Regions from separate parts of the Pseudomonas sp. 20-5 genome, predicted to be linked through region 2. Evidence: riboswitches for the same ligand, from Rfam matches in the RefSeq annotation. Region 2 holds a riboswitch; the other holds the start of a gene.

Region 1 (11,867 bases), 2.0 Mb from region 2:
CAGCACGACGCCGATCAGCACCCCGACCAGTGGATAGCAGAGCACCGCGCGGCCGAACTGTTCCGGCGTCGGCATCGCCGACAGGCGCACCGGCAGGCGGGTGAGGAACTGCAAGGCGACCAGCAGTGAGCGCAAGGCTTCGCGCATGGCTATTCCCCTTCCCGGCATTCGTGCCAGCGATCGTCGCCCTCTCCGGCGCGCAGGCCGAACAGTGCGCCATGACCGACGTCCACCTGCAGCAAGTGCTCGCGCGGCAGGCCACGGGCGCGAGCGAGCAACAGACGGATGACGCCGCCATGGGTCACCAGCAGCACACGACGGCCGGCATGACGCTGGCGCAGGCGTCGCTGGGCGGCCAGCACCCGCGCCTCGAACTCGGACAGCGGCTCGCCGCCCGGCGGGGTAAAGGCGTAGGGATCGGCCCAGAAGCGGCCGAGCGCCTCGCTGTGGCCGTCCATCAGGGCGGCCGCCGAGCGCCCCTCCCAAGCGCCGAAATGCAGTTCGCGCAGATCGTTTTCCAGTTCCAGCTCGATCCCCTGGCGCTGCGCCAGTTCCTCGGCGAAGGCGCGGCAACGTTGCAATGGCGAGCTGACCAGCAGGTCCCAGCGTCCGCCTTCCACCGCCGTGCGCATCTGCGCCCAGCCACGCGCGGTCAAGGCGTCGTCGAGGCTGCCGCGGAAACCGCCGCCGGACTCGGTTTCGCCATGCCGCAGGAGGTCCAGGCGCAGGCTCATGCCGGGCGGTCCGAGACCGCCGCTTCGGCGAAGGTCGCCATCCCCGCGTGCAGCGCGCAGGCCTGGCGCAGCAGCGGCACCGCCAGCGCCGCGCCGCTGCCCTCGCCCAGGCGCAGGCCGAGGTCGAGCAGCGGTTGCGCCGCCAGGGCTTCGAGCACATGCCGATGGCCCGGCTCGGCACCACTGTGGGCGAACAGCAGCCAGTCGCGGCAGGCCGGGTTCAGGCGCACCGCGCAGAGCGCCGCGACGCTGCAGATGTAGCCGTCGACCAGGGCGACCATGCCTTTCTGCGCGCAGGCCAGGTAGGCGCCGGCCAGCGCGGCGATCTCCAGCCCACCGAGACGGCGGAGGGTTTCGAAGGGGTCGGCGCGATGGGCGCCGTGCAGGGCCAGGGCGCGCTCGATCACCGCGGTCTTGTGCGCCACGCCGCTGGCGTCCAGCCCGGTTCCCGGCCCGACCAGCGCGCTCGCCGGCGCATCCAGCAGCGCGCAGGCCATGGCCGCCGCCGCGGTGGTATTGCCGATGCCCATCTCGCCGCCGATGAACAGCTGGCTGCCGGCCTGCTCGGCGCGGCGCACGCTTTCGCGCCCGGCCTCGAGCGCCAGCAGGCACTGTTCGGCGCCCATCGCCGGGGCCTCGACGAAGTTCGCGGTACCCGCCGCCAGGCGCAGGTGGCGCACACCGGGCAAGGCTTCCAGGGGGACGGCGGTGCCCAGGTCGACCACCTCCAGGCCGGCGCCGAGTTCGCGCGCCAGCACGCTGATCGCCGCGCCGCCGCGGACGAAGTTGCGCAGCATCTCGCCGGTGACCGCCTGCGGATAGGCCGAGACGCCCTCGGCGACTACCCCGTGGTCGCCGGCGAAGACCGTCACCCAGAGCCTCTCCAGGCTCGGTCGTTCGCGCCCCTGCAACGCCGCCAGGTCGATCGCCACCTGCTCCAGGCGGCCCAGCGAGCCGCGCGGCTTGGTCAACCGGTCCTGGCGTTCGGCCGCGCGACGGCGCATCTGCGGGTCCGCCTCGCGGCAGGTGTCGCGCCACCATTGCAGACTCATAGCGGTTCTCCTTTCAACGGCATGGGCAGGCCGGCGACGGTGAAGGTCACCCGCTCGCAGCGTTCGGCGATGGCCTGGTGCAGCCAGCCGGCCTCGTCGACGTAGCGCCGGCTGAGTTCGCCCAGCGGCACCACGCCGAGCCCGGTTTCGTTGCTGACCAGGATGATCCGTCCCGGCAGCTCGCCGAGGCATTCCAGCAGCGCCTCGCGCTCGCCGTCGAGACGCTGGGGATCGTCGCAGAGCAGCAGGTTGGTCAGCCACAGGGTCAGGCAGTCGACCAGCAGGCAGCGTCCGGCCTCGGCCTCGCTGCGCAGCGTCGCCGCCAGCGCCAGGGGCTCTTCCAGGGTTCGCCAGTGGGCCGGGCGGCGCGCGCGGTGCTCGGCGATGCGCCGGCCCATTTCGCCGTCGCCGGCCTGGGCGGTGGCGATGTAGCTCACCGCCAGCCCGCTCTCGGCGGCCAGGCGCTCGGCCAGGCGGCTCTTGCCGGAACGGGCGCCGCCAAGGATCAGGTCACGCATGGGGTTCTCCGCAGAGGGCGAGCAATCGCCCGGTATCCAGGTGGCGCTCGACCAGGTCGGCGAGCCGCTCGATGTCGCGTTCGCGCAAGGCCTGGTAGTCCACCGCCTGGACCTCGCGCAGGCCGGCCCAGCGCAGCAGCGCCGAACAGGCCGCGGTGGATTCGAACAGGCCGTGCAGGTAGGTGCCCATGACGTTCCCGTCGACGCTGCGGGCACCATCCGCGCGGCCATCGTCGAGCACCACCGCCGGCCGCGCCAGGGCTTCGCCACGGGTGACTCCGGCATGGATCTCGTAGCCCGACAGCGGCGCATCCTCCAGGCTCAGGCGGCCCTGTACGTTGCGCAATTGCTTGTCCGCCTCCAGGGTCGTTTCCAACGCCAGCAGGCCGAGGCCAGCGCTGCTGCCGGCCGCGCCTTCCAGGCCGAGCGGATCGTGCAGGCGCTCGCCGAGCATCTGCAGGCCGCCGCAGATCCCCAGCAGGCGACCGCCGTAGCGCAGGTGACGGAGGATCGCCTCGTCCCAGCCACGCTCGCGCAGCGCCGCGAGGTCGGCGCGCACGCTCTTCGAGCCGGGCAGGACGATCAGGTCCGCCGACGGCAGCGCCTGGCCGGGGCCGACGAAGCTCAACTCGACCTGGGGGTGCAGGCGCAGCGGATCGAAATCGGTGTGGTTGCTGATCCTCGGCAGCACCGGCACCACCACCTTCAGGCGCGGCCCGACCTTGGCCGCCTGGCGCGTGTCGATGGCGTCCTCCGCCTCCAGGTGCAGGTCGCTGACATAGGGCAGCACGCCGAGCACCGGCTTGCCGGTGCGCGCCTCCAGCCAGTCGAGGCCAGGTTGCAGCAGGGCGATGTCGCCGCGGAAACGATTGATGACGAAGCCCCTGACCCGCTCCCGCTCCGAGTCGGAGAGCAGTTCCAGGGTGCCGACCAGGTGGGCGAAGACCCCGCCGCGGTCGATATCGGCGACCAGGATCACCGGACAGTCCACCGCTTCGGCGAAGCCCATGTTGGCGAGGTCGTTGGCGCGCAGGTTGATCTCCGCCGGCGAGCCGGCGCCCTCCACCATCACCACCCGGTAGGCGGCGGCGAGCCGCCCATGGGAAGCCAGCACCGCTTCCATCGCCACGCGCTTGTAGTCGTGGTAGGCGGCGGCGTCCATGCTGGTCACCGCGCGGCCATGGATGATCACCTGGGCGCCGATGTCGGTGTTCGGCTTGAGCAGCACCGGGTTCATGTCGGTGTGCGGCGCCAGCCGACAGGCCTGGGCCTGGACCGCCTGGGCGCGGCCGATCTCGCCGCCGTCGGCGGTGACCGCGCTGTTCAGCGCCATGTTCTGCGGCTTGAACGGCACCACCGCGACGCCGCGCCGGGCCAGCCAGCGGCACAGCGCGGTCACCAGGGTGCTCTTGCCGGCGTCCGAGGTGGTGCCCTGGACCATCAGGGTCCGTCCGCGATCACTCATGAGCAGGCTCCTTGAAGCCGAGCAGCGCGGCATCGAGCCGGGCCCAGGCGGCCTCGTCGGCGGGCAGGCCGAGGCGCAGGCTGGCCGGCTGCTCGAATTGGCGGGTGAGGATGCCGCGCCGCGCCAGGTAGTCGTGCAACGCCGCGCAGCGTGGATCGACCAGGCGCTGGAACAGCGCGCTGCCGCCCGCCGGCGGCCAGCCGTGGCGGCGCAGCAGTTCCTCCAGGCGCTGGCTGGCGGCCAGCAGGCGCTCGCGCTGCTGGCGCTGTTGCTGGCGGTCGCGCAAGGCACTCTGGGCCACATGGCGCACCGGGCCATTGACCGTCCACGGGCCGAGCTGCTCGGCCAGCGCCTGCAACAGCGGCCGTTCGCCGAGGGCGAAGCCGAGCCGCGCGCCGGCCAGGCCGAAGAACTTGCCGAACGAGCGCAGCACGATCAATCCGGGCCGGTTGCTGCAGGCCGCCAGGCTCGACTGCGGGGTGCAGTCCATGAACGCCTCGTCGACCAGCAGCCAGCCGCCGCGACGTTGCAGGCGGGCATGCCAGGCCAGCAGCTCGGCGGGCTCGAAGACCCGCCCGGTGGGGTTGTTCGGGTTGACCACCAGCAGCACGTCGAGGCTGTCGAGATAGGGCTCGACCTCGGCCTCGCCGATCTCCCGCACCAGGTGCCCGGCCTGGCGCCAGGCGTGGGCGTGCTCGGCGTAGCACGGCGACAGGACGCCGACCCGCCCGCCCCGCCGCAACCTTGGCAGGGCCTGGATCGCCGCCTGGCTGCCGGCCAGCGGCAATACCCGTTCGGCGCCGTAGTAGAGGCAGGCGGCGGCTTCCAGGCCGTCGTCGCTCTCCGGCAGGCGGGTCCAGGCCTGCTCGGGGATCGCCGGCAGCGGAAACGGCCAGGGCGCGATGCCGGTGGACAGGTCCAGCCAGTCCGCCAGCGGAATGTCGTAGCGGCGCGCCGCCTCGCGCAACCGCCCTCCGTGTTCAAGCATGCAGCCACCCCATGGCCCAGAGTCCGGCCAGCACCAGCAGCCAGAGCAGCACGCCCTGGCGCACCAGCGCCAGGGCCCGATAGATGTCGCGGCCCTGCGGCTGCGGGCCGCTGCCGAGGAGCGGCCGCTGGTGCAGCTCGCCGTGGTAGATCGCCGCGCCGCCCAGGGAAACCCCCAGCGCACCGGCGCCGGCGGCCATCACCGGGCCGGCGTTGGGGCTGTCCCATTGCGGCGCCTGCTCGCGCCAGCAGCGCAGGGCCTGGCGGGTGTCACCGAGCAGCGCGTAGGTCAGCGCCACCAGCCGCGCCGGCAGGTAGTTGAGGATGTCGTCGATCTTCGCCGCGGCCCAGCCGAAGCGCTCGAAGCGCGCGTTGCGGTAGCCCCACATCGCGTCCAGGGTATTGCTCAGGCGATACAGCACCACCCCCGGCGCGCCGGCCACGGCGAACCAGAACAGGGCGGCGTAAACCGCGTCGCTGCCGTTCTCCAGTACCGATTCGGTGGCCGCGCGGGCGACCCCGGCCTGGTCCAGTTCGCGGGTATCGCGGCTGACCAGGTAGCCGACACGTCGCCGCGCCTCGTCCAGGTCGCCGGCGCGCAAGGCCAGCGCCACCGGTTCGGCGTGCTCGCCGAGGCTGCGCAGGCCGAGCGCGGCGTACAGCGCCAGGGCCTGGACCAGCCAGCCGAGGTAGGGAAGTTCAGCGAGCGCCCAGGCCAGCAGGGTCAGCGGCAGTACCGCGAGGACCCAGGCGGTCACCCCGTGGCTGCGCCAGCCGACCCCGGGATCACCCTCGCCGGCCAGGCGCGAGCGGTTGAAACGGCGCTCCAGGCGCTCGGCCAGGCGGCCGAAGGCGACCAGCGGGTGCCAGCCCTGCGGCTCGCCGAAGCGCGCATCCAGCGCCACGCCGAGGATACCCAGCAGTGCGCTCATGCTCGCTCGCCCCAACGGTTCTGGTAGACCAGCTCGGCCAGCGGACGCGGTTCGCTCCAACCCTCCAGCGCCAGCATCGGCGCCGGGTAGAACTCCGCCACCGGGCCCAGGCAGAGCACCGCCACCGCCTCGCTGCCGGGCGGCAGGCCGAGCAACTCGCCCAGCGCGGCCGGATCGAACAACGATACCCAGCCCATCCCCAGGCCCTCGGCGCGACTGGCCAGCCAGAGGTTCTGGATCGCGCAGGCGAGCGACGCCAGGTCCATCTGCGGCAGGGTCCGGCGACCGAACACATGGCGTTCGCGGTCGTCCATCAGGGCGGCGACCAGCAGTTCGGCGCAATCCAGCACGCCCTCGACCTTGAGCCGCATGAACTCGTCGGAGCGCTCGCCGAGGGCTTCGGCGGTACGTCCGCGTTCCTCCTCGACCAGCCCGTGGATGGCCCGGCGCAACGCCGGCTCGGTGATACGGATGAAGCGCCAGGGTTGCATCAGGCCGACGCTGGGCGCCTGGTGCGCGGCCTCCAGCAGCCGCGCGAGCAGCTCCGGCGCCACGCTGCCGCCGCTGAAGTGGCGCATGTCGCGGCGCTCGGCGATGGCCCGGTAGACGGCGGCGCGTTCCGTGGCGCTGAAGGCGTGAGAAGAATCGGACATGTCAGTCGGCGTCTCGCGCGGGCGCCAGCAACGCGGCGGCGGCCTGCGGGTTGGAAGGCAGGTAGAAATGGATATAGGAAGCCGTCAGCCGGCCAAGACGGAACACCGCCTCCGCCGTGTTCCGGCCGTTCGGGCAGACGCCACGGGCCAGAGGCTCGACGGCGCAGTCGAGGGTCGAGTGATGGAAGGTATGCCCGCGCAGCCGCCCTTCCGGCAGCTCGACCTCCTGCAAGGCCAGGGCGGTCAGGCGCTTCTGCAGGCGCGCCCGGCCCGGCAGCAGGCCGAGCAGTTCGCCGCGCTCGCCGTCGGCGTCTTCCAGGCAGTCGAGCAGGTAGAGCATGCCGCCGCACTCGGCCAGCAGCGGCTTGCCGGCGGCATGGTGGGCTCGGATCGCCTCGGCCATGGCGCGATTGCCCTGCAGGCGCCCCAGGTGCAGTTCGGGATAGCCGCCCGGCAGGTACAGGCTGTCCACGGCGGGCAACGCCTGGTCCTGCAGCGGCGAGAAGAACGCCAGCTCGGCGCCGAGTTCGCGCAGCAGGTCGAGATTGGCCTGGTAGAGGAAGGCGAACGAGGCGTCGCGGGCCACGCCGATGCGCACGCCTTCCAGGCTGCGTTGCAGCGGCGCCGGAGCGGGCACCTCGAAGGTCACCGGCTCCGGCAGGTCGGTCTCGGCGCTGGCCCGCAAGGCATCGGCGGCGGCGTCCAGGCGCGCATCGAGATCGGCCAGTTCCTCGGCCTGGACCAGGCCCAGGTGGCGGCTCGGCAGTTCGAATTCGGCCGAGCGCGGCAGGCCGCCGAACCAGCGCATGCCAGGCGGCAGGCAATCGCGCAGGATGTCGCTGTGGCGTTGGCTGCCGACGCGGTTGCCGAGCACTCCGGAAAACGGCAGGTCCGGCTGGAAATGCGCCAGGCCGTAGGCCAGCGCGCCGAAGGTCTGGGCCATCGCCGCGCCGTTGATCACCCCCAGCACCGGCACGCCGAAACGCCGCGCCAGGTCTGCCGCCGAGGGGTTGCCATCGAACAGGCCCATCACCCCTTCGATGAGGATCAGGTCGGCCTCGCCGGCGGCCCGCGCCAGCAGGCGTCGCGCTTCGGCCTCGCCGACCATCCACAGGTCGAGCTGGTAGACCGGCGCGCCGGAGGCGCGGGCGAGGATCATCGGGTCGAGGAAATCCGGCCCGCACTTGAACACCCGTACCCGCCGCCCCTGGCGCGCATGCAGGCGGGCCAGGGCGGCGGTGACGGTGGTCTTGCCCTGGCCGGAGGCCGGGGCGGCGATCAGCAGGGCCGGACAGCGTGCCTGGGTCATGGGCGAAGCGTCTCCGCGCATGGCGCCGGCATCAGAATTCCACTCCTTTCTGCGCCTTGATCCCGGCCTTGAACGCGTGCTTGACCAGGCTCATCTCGGTCACCGTGTCGGCGGCCTCGACCATCCCCGGCTGCGCGCCGCGGCCGGTCACCACCACATGCTGCATGGCCGGGCGCGCCTGGATGTCGGCGAGGACCCTGTCCAGTTCCAGGTAGCCGTGCTTGAGGGCGATGTTCAATTCGTCCAGCACCACCAGGCCCACGTCCGGGTCGGCCAGCAATTGCGCGGCGACCTTCCAGGCTGCCTCGGCCTTGGCGATGTCGCGCTGGCGGTCCTGGGTCTCCCAGGTGAAGCCCTCGCCCATCACGTGGTAGCTGACTTCCTCGGGGAAGCGCCGGAAGAAGGCTTCCTCGCCGGTGCTGGCGGCGCCCTTGATGAACTGCACGACACCGACCTTCATGCCATGGCCCAGGGCCCGCGCGACCATGCCGAAGGCCGAGCTGCTCTTGCCCTTGCCGTTGCCGCTATGCACCAGGAGCACGCCGCGTTCGTCGCGGGCCTGGGCGATCTTCTCGTCGACCACGGCCTTCTTGCGCTCCATCCGCTCGCGGTGGCGCTGGTCCTTCTCAGGGGATTCGTTCATCGTCGATCACTCCTTGCGGCGACGCGGCCGCGCCGTCGCCTCGTTCATTCGAAATACCCGGCCTCACAGAGCCTGGTAGCGCACGCTGAGGTAGACCGCCTGGCCAGGCTGGTTGTAGCCATACGCGGTTTCGTAGTCGGCACCGAACAGGTTGGCGATCCGGCCCTGCAGGCGCCATTCGTCGTTCAGCCGGTACTCGCTGCGCAGGTCGAGGGTGGCGTAGCCGCCCAGGCGCACCTCGTTGGCCGGGTCATCATAGCGTCGGCCTTCGGCGTGCACGCTGGCGCCCAGCGAAAGACGCTCGAAGCGCCGGTCCAGTTCCAGGTTGAACATCCGCTGCGCCCGGCGCGGCAGTTCGTTGCCGTCGTTGACGCCGCCGGAACGGTTTTGCGGGTCGAGGAAGGTCGCGTTGGCGTTCCAGTCCCAGCCCAGCCACTGGCTGCCGAGGACCAGTTCGACGCCACGGATGCGCGCTTCGTCGATGTTGAACGGCACATAAAGCCCCTGACGGGTTGTATAGGTGATCAGCGAGTCGATGTCCGTACGATAGGCATTCACCGCCCAGTGCCCCCAGTCGTGCGTACCGCTGAGACCGACCTCCAGGCTGCGCGAAGTCTCGGCGTCCAGGTCGGGATTGCCGTAGTCGGGGAGGTAGAGTTCGTTGAAGGTCGGCGCCTTGAACGCCGTCCCGTAGCTGACGGTGAAGCGCAGCGCGTCGCTCAGCGCGTAGCCCCAGGCGGCGCTGCCGGTGTCGTGCACGCCGAACTGCTGGTTGTCGTCGCGGCGCAGGCTCAGTTGCCAATCCTGGCGACCGTACCGGCCGAGGTACTGGGCGAACCAGCCTTTGTTCAGCCGCGAGTCGACGCTGAAGGCTTCGCTGCTGCTGATCTCGTCCTTCTGCCAGTCGTAGCCGAGGGTCAGCACATGGCCTTCGGCCAGGGTCAGGTCGTTCTGCCAGGACAGGCTGTCGCGACGGGTATCGAAGCGCGAGTAGAAACGGCCATCCTGATAGGCATCGGCCTTCTCCTCGCTGCGCCCTGCCTGGAGGGTCACCAGCCAGGGATCGAGCGGAGTGAAGCGGGCACGGCCGCCGACCAGGTTCTGCTCGCCGTCGGCGTTGGTATTGAAACCAGAGTTGCCGAAAACCTGGTCATAGTCGTTGTGCGACTTGGCCCTGAGCAGCGTGCCGTCGAGTTCCAGGCCATTGTCGAAGCGATAGCCGCCGCGCAGGTTGCCGGACAGGTTGCGGTAGCCGTCTCGGTCTGGCTCATAGCCCGCAGTACTGGCGCGCTTGGTGTTGATCCCCGCCGTATCGAAACTGCTCACCCCGAGGCTGTACCAGCCGTTGCCAGCGCCGCCGCTGACCCCGGCGCTGCCCTCCAGGGTGTGATGGGTGCCGTAACCGGCGGAGAAGAACGGCTTGGCGCCCTGGCCGTCGCCGCGCCGGGTGAAGATCTGGATCACCCCGCCGATGGCCTCCGAGCCGTACAGGCTGGAACGCGGCCCGCGGACCACCTCGATGCGCTCGATCAGCTCCACCGGCAAGTCCTGGAACGCGGTGAGGCCAGCGCTGGCCGAGCCGACCTTGATGCCGTCGATCAGCACCAGCACATGGTCGGACTCGGTGCCGCGCAGGAACAGCGTGGTGTTCTTGCCGAAACCGCCGTTGTTCGCCAGCGACACGCCGGGTACCTGGCGCAACAGCTCCGGCACGCTGCGCGCCTGGCTGCGCTCGATATCCTCGCGGTCGATGACGCTCACCGCCGCCAGGCTCTGGGAAGCGGTCTGGGCGGTACGGGTGGCGGTCACCACCTGGTCGGCAAGGCTGACCGGTTCGGCCAGGCTCAGGGAAGACGCGCCGCACAGCGCCACGGCTGCCGGGGTCAGGAAAACTCTGTTCATGCTCTGCGCTGCTCCGTCGCTCTCACCCGCGCGACCTGGGTTGAGGCAGACGGAGGACGAAGCGACGGCAGGAGACGTCCGACAGCGCCCTCCGCGATGCCGTGGGTGCGTCAGGCCGGTCTCCGGGCTCGCGAGCGAAGCGCTGGACGCTTCCAGCCGCGCCTTCCCATGCCGGAGCACAGTGGTCATCGAGCGGCTGTCTGATTCGCCTACCGTTGCGGGGGCAGCGCTGGCCTGGTTCCGACGGAACGCACCAGCTTCCCTGTTTCACCCCTTGCGGGGCACCTGTCGCAAGGCGCGCAGCTTAGTGGTTCGGGGCTTGCGCGGTCAATGTGGGCGGCCACCGCAGAACTAGCGCCCGGCTCCGGGGAGCGGGTCCGTGCGCAGCGCCGTCCCGGCCGGAGCATGGCTGCGGCACCACTGCCGCCAGGTGGCCTGCAACTGCACCAGCGCGGCGCCGGCCAGCTCGCCGCGTTCGCTGCCGGCCAGCGGGCTGGCGGCCAGGGCCTTGAGCAGGCGCGCGGTCGGCGGGTCGAGGGCGTGTTCACGCTCGGCCCGCGGGCCATCGCCCAGCAGCGCCAGGCGCAGGCGCCGCAGGTAACGGTCGCGGGCCTGCGCCAGGGACGCCGGGACCTCCTCCAGGCACTGCCGCAGGTAGAGCAGCTCGTCGCCGAAGTCGAGTCCCATCAGGCCGTCCGACCAGGGCTGGCGGCGCCCCTCCGGCAAACGGTCGTAGCGCTGCGCCAGGCGGATCAGGCGATCCGCGGTGCGCCCGCCGAACCAGGCCTCGGCCTGCGCCGGCGAGCGCAGGGTGAGCCGCGCCAGGTCGCCGAGGGTGGCCTGCAGCATGCGCCGGTAATGGCGTTCGCCCGGCCGCAGGCTGACCAGGTTGAACACCAGCACGGCGAAGGCCACCCCGAGCACCGTCGACAGGGCGTTGTTAAGGAAGTGCGCGAGGTCGTAGCTCATGCTGTTGCTCGGCGCGACGTTCTTCACGAAGAAGATGCAGAACGGCGAGGCGATCCCGGCCAGGCTCGCCCGGTTCACGCACAGCGCGGCGAAGAACAGCGGTACGCCCAGGCCCAGGCAAAGCAGCGGGAAGCCGTCCACGCCGGGCAGGTAGAACAGTGCGACGAAGCCGGCCAGCGGGATCGACAGGAGAATCCCGCGAAGGAAGTTCAGGCCGGCCTGGGCCGGGTTGTCGCGGCTGGCGAAGAGACTCAGCACCACGCCGGTGATCGACACCGCGCCCAACCCGCTCGGCCAGGCGCTGGCCAGCCAGAACGCGGCTACGCAGAGGAACGCCAGGGCGCTGCGCAGGCCGAACAGCACGCCGCGCTCGATGTCCCGGTGCCAGGCGATGGCGCCCGGCGCCTGGCGGGTGGGCGCGCCATAGACCAGCGCCTCGACGCTGCGCCCGGCCGCCCTCGCCTCGCCGAGCAGGCGTTCGAGGCAGACCAGGCACAGGTGCAACTGTCCGTGCGCCGCGTCCAGCGCCAGGCGCAAGCGCTGCCGGCAGGCCTCGAACTCGGCCTGGCGGCCCTCGCGCAACAGTGCCTCGAGTTCTTCCAGCCAGGGCTGCAAGGCGTGCGCGCTGGCCGGATCGAGCAGCCTCCGCTCGCGAGCCACCTTGCGCGCCGCGCGCAGCAGGCCGAGCAGGTCGAGGCCAAGC
Region 2 (11,867 bases):
CGTAGTACGGGGTATAGGCGCCAAGCAGGGAGGTCACCAGGGTGCAGATCTTGCCGTTGTCGTTGACGTGCTTGCCGGCTTCGCGCAGGAAGAAGAACGCAGACTTGGCATTGACCGCGCTCATCTCGTCGTATTCGGCCTCGCTGATCTCGGTGAAAGGCTTCTTCAACACCTTGCCGACGGTGTTGATGGCGATGTCCGGCTTGCCCACCGCGGCGATGGCGTCGGCGAACAGCTTTTCCATGGCCGCGGCGCTGGTGAGATCGCCCTGCAGCGCTACCGCCTTGGCCCCGGCTGCCTGCAGCGCGGCGACGGTGGCGTCGGCGTCGGCCTTGCTCGCGGCGCTGTTGTAGTGGATGGCGATGGCCTTCGCGCCGTGGGCGGCGAGATCGCGGGCGATCAGCCCACCCAGGTTCTTGGCGCCGCCGGTGACGAGGACGGTCTTGCCTTTGATGGAGTGGTCGACCATGGGGTGTTTCTCCTGCGGTGAGTGGAGAACCCAGTCTAGGGAGGGCGGCCTTGCGGAGTAATCGCGGCGGCCTGGATAGATTGTCCAGAAACGCCGATCAATTCCCGCCTCCGGAGGAGCGCAGCCGCCTGCACGAATCTTCTAGAACCCCGGGACGGGCGCGTTATAGTCGCGACGACGAAACCAACGAGTGGGAAGACCTGACGCACGATGGGCAGCCGAGACTGGATCGACCTGGCCCGCGACGCCGAGACCGGGATCGAGACCCTGCGCGCCCATTTCGAGGGCCACGCCTACGATCCGCACTGGCACGATAGCTACCTGATCGGCTACACCGAGATCGGCGTGCAGCAATTCAACTGTCGCCGACGCCGACACGACAGCACCGCCGGCCAGGTATTCCTGGTCGAACCGGGGGAGATCCACGACGGTTGCGCGCCGATCGCCGGCGGCTTCACCTACTCGATGCTGTACCTGCAGCCGGACTGGCTGCGGCGCGAACTGCGGGCGACCTTCGACGATGCGCCCAGCGACCCCGGCTTCCACGCCAACCTCACCGAAGACCCGCGCCTGACCCTGGCCATCGCCCAGGCCTTCCGCGTCCTGCATGGCCGCGAGCTGCGACTGCTGCGGCAGACCGCCCTGGAGCTGGTGCTGGAGCGGCTGCGCGTGCACCTCGGCTGGCGCGAGGCGAAGCCATTCGATCCACGCCTGCCGCTGGTGGCGCAGAAAGCCCGCGACTACCTGCATGCGCACTTCTACCAGGACATCGGCCTGGACGAGCTGGCCAGCGCCTGCGGCACCGACCGCTTCCGCCTGAACCGTGCATTCAAGGCCGCCTACGGCTTGCCACCCTACGCCTACCTGGTCCAGTTGCGGCTGGCCAAGGCGCGGCAGATGCTCGCTGTCGGCGGGCAACCGGCGGACCTCGCCAGCGCCCTCGGCTTCGCCGACCAGAGCCATCTCGGCCGCTGGTTCCGGCGCGCCTACGGGATGACTCCGGCGGCCTACCGCCGGCAGTGCACCCAGCTTCCAGACTGAGGCCCGGCGCGTCGCCAGGATGAAGGCTCCCCCGCCACAGGAGCCCGTCCATGCAATCCCTCGTGCCCTTCCTGCTGTTCGCCGTCGTCGCCTCGATCACCCCCGGACCGACCAACATCCTGGTCCTGAGCAACAGCCAGCGCCACGGCCTGGCCGCCGCCTGGCCGATCGTGCTCGGCGCCTGCGCGGCGGTGGCGGCGCTGATCCTGCTGCTCGGGCTCGGCCTGGGCGAGTTGCTGCGACGCCATCCGCTGCTCCAGCAGGGGCTCGCCTGGCTCGGCGTCGGCTGGCTCAGCTACCTGGCCTGGAGCCTGTTCCGCAGCGCGGGCGGCATCGACGGCGCGGAGCCGCCGCGGCGCCTCGGCGTGCTCGGCGGCGCGGCGTTGCAACTGGTCAATCCCAAGGCCTGGATGATGGCCCTCGCCGCGCTGGCACTGTTCGCCGGGGAAGGCGCCGGACAGGCCGGGCGGATCGGCCTGCTGGCATTGCTGTTCTTCCTGGTTTCGCTGCCGTGCCTGGCCAGTTGGGCCTTGCTCGGCGTCGGCAGCGCGCGGCTGCTGCGCTCGCCGTCGCTGATGAAACGCTTCAACCAAGGCATGGCGCTGTTGTTGCTGGCATCGGCCTGGGCCGCCCTGCTGCTCTGAGGCGGTCCGGTAGCTTCCTGACAAACCTGTGGGTTGGTACGCCGGGCCCGGGTTGGCTATGGTGGGACGATCCGTAGCCATGGCGCGGTCGCCGTCAGCACGCCGCGCAAGGAACCTCCATGTTGAAACCCGACATCACTGCCTTCTTCGACCCGGCCACCTCCACCTACAGCTACGTGGTGCGCGACCCGTCCAGCCGCGCCTGCGCCATCGTCGACCCGGTGCTCGACTACGACCCGGCCGCCGGGCGCACCAGCCATGCCAGCGCCGAACGCCTGATCGCCCATGTTCGCCAGCACGACCTGCAGGTGGAATGGCTGCTGGAGACCCACGTGCACGCCGACCACCTGTCGGCGGCCATCTTCCTGCAGCGCGAACTGGGCGGGTGCCTGGCCATCGGCGCGCGAATCACCCAGGTCCAGGCGAAATTCTCCGGCCTGTTCAACCTCGGCGAGGCGTTCCCGGTGGACGGCCGCCAGTTCGAGCACCTGTTCGAGGACGGCGAGTCGTTCCGCATCGGCGCCCTGGAATGCCGCGCGCTGCATACCCCGGGGCATACCCCGGCGTGCATGACCTACCTGGTCGGCGACAGCGCCTTCGTCGGCGATACCCTGTTCATGCCCGACTACGGCACCGCCCGCTGCGATTTCCCCGGCGGCGACGCGCGCCAGCTGTATCGCTCGATCCAGCGCCTGTTCGCGCTACCCGACGCGACCCGCCTGTTCATGTGCCACGACTACACGGCTCCCGGCCGCGACGAGCACCGCTGCGAAACCAGCGTCGGCGAGCAGCGCCGGCACAACGTGCACGTCCGCGAAGGCGTCGACGAGGAGGCGTTCGTCGCCATGCGCCAGCAGCGCGATGCCACCCTCGGCATGCCAACCCTGATGCTGCCGGCGATCCAGGTCAACATGCGCGGCGGCAACCTGCCGCCGGTGGAAGGCAACGGGGTGCGTTACCTGAAGATCCCGCTGGATCTGTTCTGATCAGCTGCGGCGACGCAGCAGGAGAATGAAGAACAGCCCGCCGATGGCCGCGGTGGCGATGCCGATGGGCAGGTCCTGGGGGGCGATCAGGGTACGCGCGGCGACATCCATCCAGACCAGGAACAGCGCGCCGAGCAGGGCGCACACCGGCAGCAGTCGGCGGTGCTCGGCACCCACCAGCAGGCGCGCGGCGTGCGGCAGCATGAGACCGACGAAGCCGATGGCGCCGCTCACCGAGACCAGCACGCCGGTCAGCAGCGAGCAGCAGACGAAGACCCACAGGCGTACGCGACGGGCGTCCAGGCCGAGGGTCACGGCGGTCTGTTCGCCGGCCATCAGCGCGTTCAGCGCACGGCCCAGCCCGAGCAGTACCAGCAGGCCGCCGGCCACGCACAGCGCCGGCAGCCAGATCAACGACCAGCGCGCCAGGCCGAGGCCGCCGAGCATCCAGAACAGCACAGAGGAGGCGGCGCGGTGGTCGCCGAGGAACAGCAGCAGGTTGGCCAGCGCCAGGAGCACGAACGACACCGCGACCCCCGCCAGCAACAGCCGGTCGCTGCCCAGGCGGCCGCCGCGACTGGCCACGCCGAGCACCAGCAGCATGCTGCCGAGGGCGCCGAGGAAGGCCGCCAGCGGCAGGGTCAGCAGGCCGATCACCTCGCCGATGTAGAGCACCACCAACACCGCGCCGAGGGTCGCGCCGGAGGTGGCGCCGAGCAGGTGCGGATCGGCCAGCGGATTGCGCGTGACCGCCTGCAGGGCCGCTCCCACCAACGCCAGGCCGGCGCCGACGCAGGCGCCGAGCAGTACCCGCGGGGCGCGGATCAGCCAGACGATGTGCTCCTGGCCGGCGCTCCAGGCGCCGGGCTCCGCCGCCACGCCGAACAGGCGCTGGAGGACGATGCGGCCGACCAGGCCGCTGTCCAGTCGCGCCGGACCGAAGCCGAGGGCGACCACGCAGGACAGGCCGAGCAACATGACCAGGCTGCCCAGCAACAGGCAATAGGCGCGAGGGCTGCGGAACAGGGTCATGGACGTGGCGCCCGAGGGTGGAGGCCGGCGACCAGGGTTTCTATCGCCGCGGCGTTGCCGATGCCCGGCGTGGCCTGGTTATAGGGCAGGACGATGAAGCGTCGCTCGCGGATCGCGGTCAGGCTGCGCAGCGCCGGGTTCTCTTCGAGGAAGCGCTGCTTCTGCGCGGCGCTGGTCTCGCCGTAGTCGACGATGACGATGACCTGCGGATCGCGGGCGACCACGCTTTCCCAGTTGACCTGGGTCCAACTGGCCGCCACGTCGTCGGTCACGCTGCGGCCGCCGGCGGCCTCGATCAGCGCCTGCGGCATGCCCAGGCGGCCAGAGGTGAAGGGGCGGTCCTCGCCGCTGTCGTAGAGGAACACCCGCGGCGCCTCGGTGTTCGCCGGGATGCCGGCGCGGGCGCGCTCGATGCGTGCCTGGAGGCTGGCGACCAGGCGCTCGGCGCGCGGTTCGACGTCGAAGATCCGTCCCAGGTTGCGCAGGTCGCGGTACAGCTCGTCGAGGCTGGCGCGGCGCGGCTCGCCGATCTGCGCGCAGGATTCGCTCAGCTCGTAGACCTTCACCCCCAGCGGCTCCAGGCTGGCCGGAGTGAGGTCGCCGCCGACGCGCATGCCGTAGCCCCAACCGGCGAAGAAGAAGTCGGCGTCGACATCGAGCAGGGTTTCCGCCGTGGGGTAGCGCGCCACCAGCTCGGGCAGCGGCTTGAGCGCGGCGATCAATCCGGGATCGGCATTCTTCCACCAGCCGCTGATGCCGGTATAGCCGACCATGCGCGTCTGCAGACCGAGGGCGACCATCATCTCGGTGAGGTTGATGTCGTGGCTGACTGCGCGCGACGGCGCGCGCTCGAACGTCACTTCGCGCTCGCAGCTGCGCACGCTGAGCGGGTAGCGCTCGGCCAGCGCGGCATCGGCGCAGGCGAGCAGGGCGCAGAGCAGCAGGTGGTGCAGGATCGGGTGCTTCATGCTTGGGTAATCCAGGTCAGGCGCGGGTGGTCGGCGAGGGGGTGGCGGTCGACCAGGGCGCGGACGCCGAACACCCGCCACAGCAGGTCGGCGTCGAGCACCTCGGTCGGCGTGCCCTGGGCGACGATGCGGCCGCCGTCGAGCACGTAGAGGCGGTCGCAGAAGGCCGCCGCCAGGTTGAGGTCGTGGAAGCTCGCCAGGGTGCTCAGGCCGAGGCTGCGCAGCAGGCGCAGAAGCTCCAGCTGGTAGCGCGGGTCGAGGTGGTTGGTCGGTTCGTCGAGGATCAGCAGGCGCGGCTCCTGAACCAGCGCGCGAGCCAGCAGGGCGCGCTGCTTCTCGCCACCGGAGAGGCTGGCGAAGGGGCTCGCGGCACGCCCTTCGAGACCGACCTGGAGCAGCGCCTGGCGGACTCGCTGGCGGTCGTCCGCGCCGTGGCCGTCGAACAGGCCCTTGTGCGGCGTGCGGCCCATGGCGACCACGTCCTCGACGGCAAGGCCGAAGTCCTCGGGGAACTCCTGCAACACCACCGCGATACGCCGGGCGGCCCAGCGCGGCGGCTGGCGCCAGAGGTCGTCGCCGTCGAGCACCACCCGGCCGCGCTGCGGTCGCGCATAGCGGAAGGCGCAGCGCAGCAGGCTGGTCTTGCCGCTGCCGTTGGGGCCGATCAGGCCGACGAAACTGCCGGCCGGGACTTCCAGATGCACGCCGCGCAGCAACTCGGTGGAGGCGTCGGGCGACCAGTGCAGGGCATCGAGGTGAAGGGACGACATGGCTACTCGCAGGTCCGGTGGTTCAGCAGAGACGATTGCCGCGGCGCCGGCTTCAGAAACTGAAGTCGGCGGTGACGTTGAACGAGCGTGGCTGGCCCATGATCCATTGCTGGCCGTTGTTGTTGTCAGCCAGGGCGTACTGGCGGTCGAACAGGTTGTACAGCTCAAGGCCGAGGGTCAGGTCCGGCCGTACCCGCCAGCCCAGGTTGGCGTCGACCACCGTGTAGCCGGGCAGGCTGGCCTGGTTGGCGGCGTCGGCGTAGCGCCGGTCGACGTAGCGCAGCCCGGCGCCGACGCGCAGGGTCTCGGCGAAGGACTTGTCCAGCCAGAGGTTGGCGGTGCGCCGTGGCACGTTCCTGGGGCGGTTGCCGTTGCGCGAGTAGGTCTGCCCGTCGATCGTTTCGTCGAAGTCGTCGTATTCGGCACGCACCAGCGCGGCGTTCGCCGACAGCCGCCAGTCCTGGGCCAGGTTCAGTTCCAGGCTGGCCTCCAGGCCGTCCGAACTCTGCTGGCCGACCTGCTGCGCGTCGTGCGGCGGCAGCGGGTTGGCGCTGAGCAGCTTCTTCTTGACGATATGGTAGGCGGCCAGGGTCCATTCGCCGCGACCGTCCGGGAACAGCTGCTTGAGGCCGACCTCGGTCTGCTTCGAGTGGGTCAGGTCCATCTGCTGCTGGGCCGCGTTGAGGGTGATCAGGTTGCTCACACCGTCCTCGCTGGTGGAGTACTGGCCGTACAGCGACAGTTCCGGGGTCAGCGCGAAGACCATCCCGGCGCGCCAGTTGCCGCCCTGCAGGCTGCGGTCGCTGCGGGTGCCGGCGCGCAGGTCGTCGCGGTCGATATGGTTCTGGTCGCGGCGCACCCCGGTCACCAGCGACAGGCGCTCGTTGAGCTGCAGGCGGTTCTCGGCGAACAGGGCGAAGGTGCGGGTCTGGCTGCGCGAGTGCGGCCGGTAGGGCGAGCGGCTTTCGAAGTAGCCGGGCGCGGGATGCCAGGGGTCGATGTAGTCGCCGCCGACATCGGTATAGGGCGAGTTGTTGCTCAGGCGGAAGCGGATGCGGTTGTACTCGGCGCCGACCAGGGTGCGGCTGTCGAGGCCGAACAGGGCGTGCTGGAAGGCGAAGGTCTGGCGGTCGCCGATCTGCTCCTGCTCGTGGCTGATGCGCAGGTAGTCCCTGCGCAACAGCTCTTCGCGCGGGACGTCCCATTCGTAGGTTTCGGCGTTGCGCCAGTGGCGGCGGGCCTTGATGTAGTACAACTGGTTGCTCGCGGTGACGCTGTCGGAAAGGCTCCAGTCGCTGGTCAGGCGGGTCCACTGGTCGTTGTAGCGCTGCACGTCGTTGCGCACGTTGTAGTTCTTCTCGCGCAGGCGCTTGTGGTACTTGCCGCCGACCAGCGGGGTGCCGAAGTCGTTCATCGGCTCCTGGTCGCCATAGTCGTGGGCGAGGGTGAAGGCCAGATCGTCGCTGGCCTGCCAGCGCAGCGCCGCGCTGATGCCCAGGTTGCGCGAGTCGCCACGGTCGATCCAGCCGTGGCTCTGCTGCTGGTTCAGGTTGAGCCGGTAGCTGAGGCTGTCGGTCAGCGAGCCGCCGCTGTCCAGGGCCAACTGGCGGTTGTCGTAGGAGCCGTAGCCGAGGCGCAGGTGGTTGCGGATCTCGCCGGCGAAAGGCTTCTTCGGCACCACGTTGATCACCGCGCCGGTGGCGCCTTCGCCGTACAGCACCGAGGCCGGGCCGCGGATCACGTCGATGCGCTCGACCATCCACGGATCGCTGGGGAAGTTCACCGTGCCCATGCCGGTGTACAGGCGCGTGCCGTCGAACAGTTGCATCACCGATGCGTGGCCGCTGAAGCCGCGCGCCGAGAGGCCGGTACCGCCATCTCCTGGGGTGCCGATGAAGCTGATGCCGGGGCTGCGGGTGACGGCGGCCTGGACGCTGGGGTTGTTGCGCCGGCGAACTTCCTCGCCGCTGATGCTGCTGGTGCTCGCCGGGGTGTCCAGGGCGCTGAGGCCCAGGCGCGAACCGGCACTGACCGGCGTGGCGAGATCGATGTGGTCGAGTTCGGCGGGGTCCTGGCGAACGCTGACCAACTGGCTGGGCAGGGCGAGGGCGGCTTCCTCGGTTTCGGCGAGGGCGGGCGGTACCAGCAGCAGGCTGGTGGATAGGCCGAGGGCGAAAGGCTCGGTGCGCAAACGGCTGAAGCGGGGCATGGGCGTTCCATCTCATGACCGGGCAGGACGGAACGCGCAGGAAATCGCAGGCGCGACAGCGCCTCGAACAACCGGCTCGCTCCCGCCCACCGCGGGTGTGCCAACAGGGCGTTGCAGGCCGGTCTCCGGGCTTGCGAGGGTCGTGAAATCCTCGCCTTCCCATGCTGGAGCACAGTGGCCTGAAGAGGATTTCGCTCGCTTACCGTTGCGGGGGCAGCGCCGGACTGATCACTGAAGTGACGCACCGGCTTCCCGTTTCACCTCCTGCGCGGCGGCAGGAGGCACCTGGAACGGGCCGGATGGGAACATCCGCACCGTTTCCAGTCAAGCCTTGAACGATCTGGATTGAATAAAATGTTATACTATAACAATTCGCTTGTGCAGTCTTTCTTCGCCGGACCCCACGCCCTGGCGCAGCTTCCCGGGTCATCACATTTTCTTCACGCCGGCCTGCTATGCTGCCGGCCTTCCTTGGGGAGTAGCCTGCCGTCACCCGTTGACGGCGCGCTGGTCAACATTCTTGGCAACCCGCCATGGCCAGCGCATCCAACCGGATTGGTGAGACCAACGACATTCCTGCGCCAAAGCCGGGCCGCGGGGTCATGTCGTTGACTCATGCCCGGCTGGAGTATCCGCGTGAATCCCGTTTCCCTGATCTTCCTCGCCTTCGCCATGTCCACCGATGCCTTCGCCGCGGCCATCGGCAAGGGCTCCAGCCTGGATCGGCCGCGCCTGTCGGAGGCGCTGCGCACCGGGATAATCTTCGGCGTGATCGAGGCCATCACCCCTCTGGTCGGCTGGCTGCTTGGCCAGGCCGCCAGCCAGTTCGTCGCCGACTGGGACCACTGGATCGCCTTCGTCCTGCTGGTGCTGCTCGGCCTGCACATGATCCACAACGGCCTGCGCGCGGATCATGCGACGGAACAGGAAAAGCCCGGCCAGCATTCGTTCTGGATTCTCGCGGTGACGGCGCTGGCCACCAGCATCGACGCGCTGGCGGTGGGCGTCGGCCTGGCCTTCGTCGACGTCAACATCTTCCTCGCCGCTGGCGCCATCGGCCTGGCCACCATGACCATGGTCACCCTCGGCACCATGCTCGGCCGGGCGCTCGGCGCAGTGACCGGCAAGCGCGCGGAGATGGTCGGCGGGGTGGTGCTGATCCTGGTCGGTGCGACCATTCTCTACGAGCATCTCTGCGCGGCGTGAGCGGCGCCGGAGACGGGGCGGGACAGGTCGCGGCGAGTGGGTGGGCGTTCGCTTCAGGCGCTTTCCCAATCGCGGATTGCCGCCAGCAGCGCCTCGCCGTCGGCGAACTCGCGGTCCGCCGGCGGCAGCGCCGGACGTGCCAGGACCAGCACCGGCAGGCCCATTTCCCGCGCCACCTGGAGCTTCGGCTCGGTGGCCTGGCTACCGCTGTTCTTGCTCACCAGCACGTCGCAGGCGAGGCGCTCGAACAACGCCCGTTCGCCATCCAGGCTGAACGGCCCGCGCGCGCCGATCACCTCGGCGCGCGGCGCGGCCGGCTGGCCTTGCAGGCAGCGCACGGTCCAGTGCTGGTGCGGCGGGACCTGGCCGAGATGCTCCAGCGGTTCGCGGCCGAGGGTGAACAGCGGACGGCGGAAGGGTGCGAGGGCGGCGATCAGCTCGCGCCAGTCGGCTACCTCGCGCCAGTCGTCGCCGGGCCCGGCCTGCCAGCCGGGCCGGCGCAGCGCCCAGCAGGGCACTCCGGCCAGTCGCGCGGCGCGCACGGCGTTCTGGCTGATCCGTGCGGCGTAGGGGTGGGTGGCGTCCACCAGCAGGTCGAAGCCCTGCTCGTCGATGAACGCCGCCAGCCCTTCGGCGCCGCCGTAGCCGCCGACCCGGACCCGGCAGGCCAGGTCGCCGGGCACCTTGCCCAGCCCGGCGAGGCTGTAGAGATGCGCCGGACCGAGCCGGCGGGCGAGGGCCAGGGCCTCACCGATCCCGCCGAGCAGCAACAGGCGCTTCATCGGCGCTCCTCGCAGGCCTGGCCGACCAGGTTGCCCTGGCGGTCGATGGCGAAGACTTCCAGCGCCACCTCGGTGGGCACGATGCCGCGGGCGAAGCGCAGGGCGTGGGCGCAGACCGCATCGCCCAGGGCCACGCCTTCGGCGTGTGCCTGGGCCAGCGCCTGCTGGCTGGTGTTGGCGGCGCGCATGCTGTCCTGTAGCGCGGTGCTGGCACCGAGCGCGGCGGCCCAGCCGGCCAATTGCGGCAGGTCGATACTGGAGTGGCGGCTGTGCAGGTCGAGGTGGCCGCCGGCGAGCTTGCTGATCTTGCCGAAGCCGCCGCACAGGCTGAGTTTTTCCACCGGTGCCTTGCGCAGGTGCTTGAGCACCGCGCCGGCGAAGTCGCCCATCTCGATCAGGGCGATCTCCGGCAGTGCATAGCGCCGGCGCATGGCGTCCTCGCTGGCGTTGCCGGTACAGGCGGCGATGTGACGGACGCCGTTGGCGCGAGCGACATCGATGCCCTGATGGATCGAGGCGATATAGGCCGAGCAGGAGAACGGCCGGACGATGCCGCTGGTGCCGAGGATCGACAGCCCGCCGAGGATGCCCAGGCGCGGGTTCATGGTCTTCAGCGCCAGCTCGGCGCCGCCCTCCACGCCGATGGCGACCTCGAAGCCGCCGGCGTAGCCCCGTTCGGCGGCGAGCTGGGCGAGGTGGCGTTCGATCATCTGTCGCGGCACCGGATTGATCGCCGGCTCGCCGACCGCCAGGGTCAGCCCCGGGCGGGTCACCGTACCGACCCCGGGGCCGGCATGGAAGCGCACGCCAGGCTCGGCGCTCAGGCGCACCCGGGCGAACACCAGGGCGCCATGGGTGACGTCGGGATCGTCGCCGGCATCCTTGAGGGTGCCGGCTTCCGCGCCGTTTTCCCAGGCGCGGCAGAATTCCAGGCGCATCAGCACCTGCTGGCCCTTGGGCAGGACGATCTGCACCGCGTCGCTGATCGTGCCGCCCAGCAGCAGGCGCGCCGCCGCCAGGCTGGTGGCGGTGGCGCAACTGCCGGTGGTGTAGCCGCTGCGCAACGGCGCGGGCTGCTCGGGGGTTTCCTCACGCATCGCGGGGAGGCTTCCTGGCGGCGGGCTTGCGCAATTCCAGCAGGGTGATCGGCAAGGCCTGGCTCCAGGTGTCGAAACCGCCCAGCGGTCGCGCGTGGGCGACGCCGAGGCGGGTGAGGTCGCCACCCAGGCGTTGCTGCCAGTCGAGCAGCACCCGTTCGCTCTGCAGGGTGACCGCGTTGGCGAGCAGGCGGCCGCCGGGCCGCAGGCGCTCCCAGCAGGTTTCCAGCACGCCCTCGGCGGTGACTCCGCCGCCGATGAAGATGGCGTCCGGCTCGGGCAGTTCCAGCAGCGCCTCCGGGGCGCTGCCGGCGACCAGGTGCAGGGTCGGTACGCCGAGGGCGTCGCGGTTGTGGCGGATATGTTCCTGGCGCTCGTCGTTGGCTTCGATGGCGATCGCCCGGCAACTGGGGTGCGCGCGCATCCATTCGATGCCGATGGAGCCGCAACCGGCACCGACGTCCCAGAGCAGCTCGCCGGGGCAGGGCGCCAGGCGCGCCAGGGTCACGGCGCGGACGTCGCGCTTGGTCAACTGGCCGTCGTGACGATAGGCTTCGTCGGCCAGGCCCGGGGTCAGCGGCAGGCGCACGGCGCCGGCGCCGGCGCGGCATTCCACCGCCACCAGGTTGAGATCGGCGGCGCGCGGCAGCGACCAGTCGCCGG

What was found. Region 2 has a riboswitch for cobalamin ahead of AC1RB9_RS10460 (TonB-dependent receptor). Riboswitches for the same ligand answer to the same signal wherever they lie in the genome.
Region 1: linked by a shared signal. The riboswitch ahead of btuB (TonB-dependent vitamin B12 receptor) and the one ahead of AC1RB9_RS10460 (TonB-dependent receptor) in region 2 are both predicted to bind cobalamin.

Annotation. Positions count from the first base shown of each region.
Region 1 is NZ_CM165584.1:4,174,802-4,186,668, forward strand. Features, by position in the region: gene AC1RB9_RS19180 (adenosylcobinamide-GDP ribazoletransferase) at 1-147, opposite strand, end outside; gene cobC (alpha-ribazole phosphatase family protein) at 150-734, opposite strand; gene cobT (nicotinate-nucleotide--dimethylbenzimidazole phosphoribosyltransferase) at 731-1,786, opposite strand; gene cobU (bifunctional adenosylcobinamide kinase/adenosylcobinamide-phosphate guanylyltransferase) at 1,783-2,304, opposite strand; gene AC1RB9_RS19200 (cobyric acid synthase) at 2,297-3,769, opposite strand; gene cobD (threonine-phosphate decarboxylase CobD) at 3,762-4,757, opposite strand; gene cbiB (adenosylcobinamide-phosphate synthase CbiB) at 4,750-5,688, opposite strand; gene bluB (5,6-dimethylbenzimidazole synthase) at 5,685-6,341, opposite strand; gene AC1RB9_RS19220 (cobyrinic acid a,c-diamide synthase CobB) at 6,343-7,650, opposite strand; gene cobO (cob(I)yrinic acid a,c-diamide adenosyltransferase) at 7,682-8,293, opposite strand; gene btuB (TonB-dependent vitamin B12 receptor) at 8,357-10,195, opposite strand; cobalamin riboswitch at 10,292-10,499, opposite strand; gene AC1RB9_RS19235 (FUSC family protein) at 10,547-11,867, opposite strand, start outside.
Region 2 is NZ_CM165584.1:2,223,358-2,235,224, forward strand. Features, by position in the region: gene AC1RB9_RS10425 (SDR family oxidoreductase) at 1-469, opposite strand, end outside; gene AC1RB9_RS10430 (AraC family transcriptional regulator) at 680-1,510, shown strand; gene AC1RB9_RS10435 (LysE family translocator) at 1,561-2,154, shown strand; gene AC1RB9_RS10440 (MBL fold metallo-hydrolase) at 2,274-3,140, shown strand; gene AC1RB9_RS10445 (FecCD family ABC transporter permease) at 3,141-4,172, opposite strand; gene AC1RB9_RS10450 (ABC transporter substrate-binding protein) at 4,169-5,140, opposite strand; gene AC1RB9_RS10455 (ABC transporter ATP-binding protein) at 5,137-5,910, opposite strand; gene AC1RB9_RS10460 (TonB-dependent receptor) at 5,963-8,119, opposite strand; cobalamin riboswitch at 8,219-8,423, opposite strand; yybP-ykoY riboswitch at 8,581-8,749, shown strand; gene mntP (manganese efflux pump MntP) at 8,756-9,325, shown strand; gene AC1RB9_RS10470 (cobalt-precorrin-6A reductase) at 9,379-10,107, opposite strand; gene AC1RB9_RS10475 (cobalt-precorrin-5B (C(1))-methyltransferase) at 10,104-11,204, opposite strand; gene cbiE (precorrin-6y C5,15-methyltransferase (decarboxylating) subunit CbiE) at 11,197-11,867, opposite strand, start outside.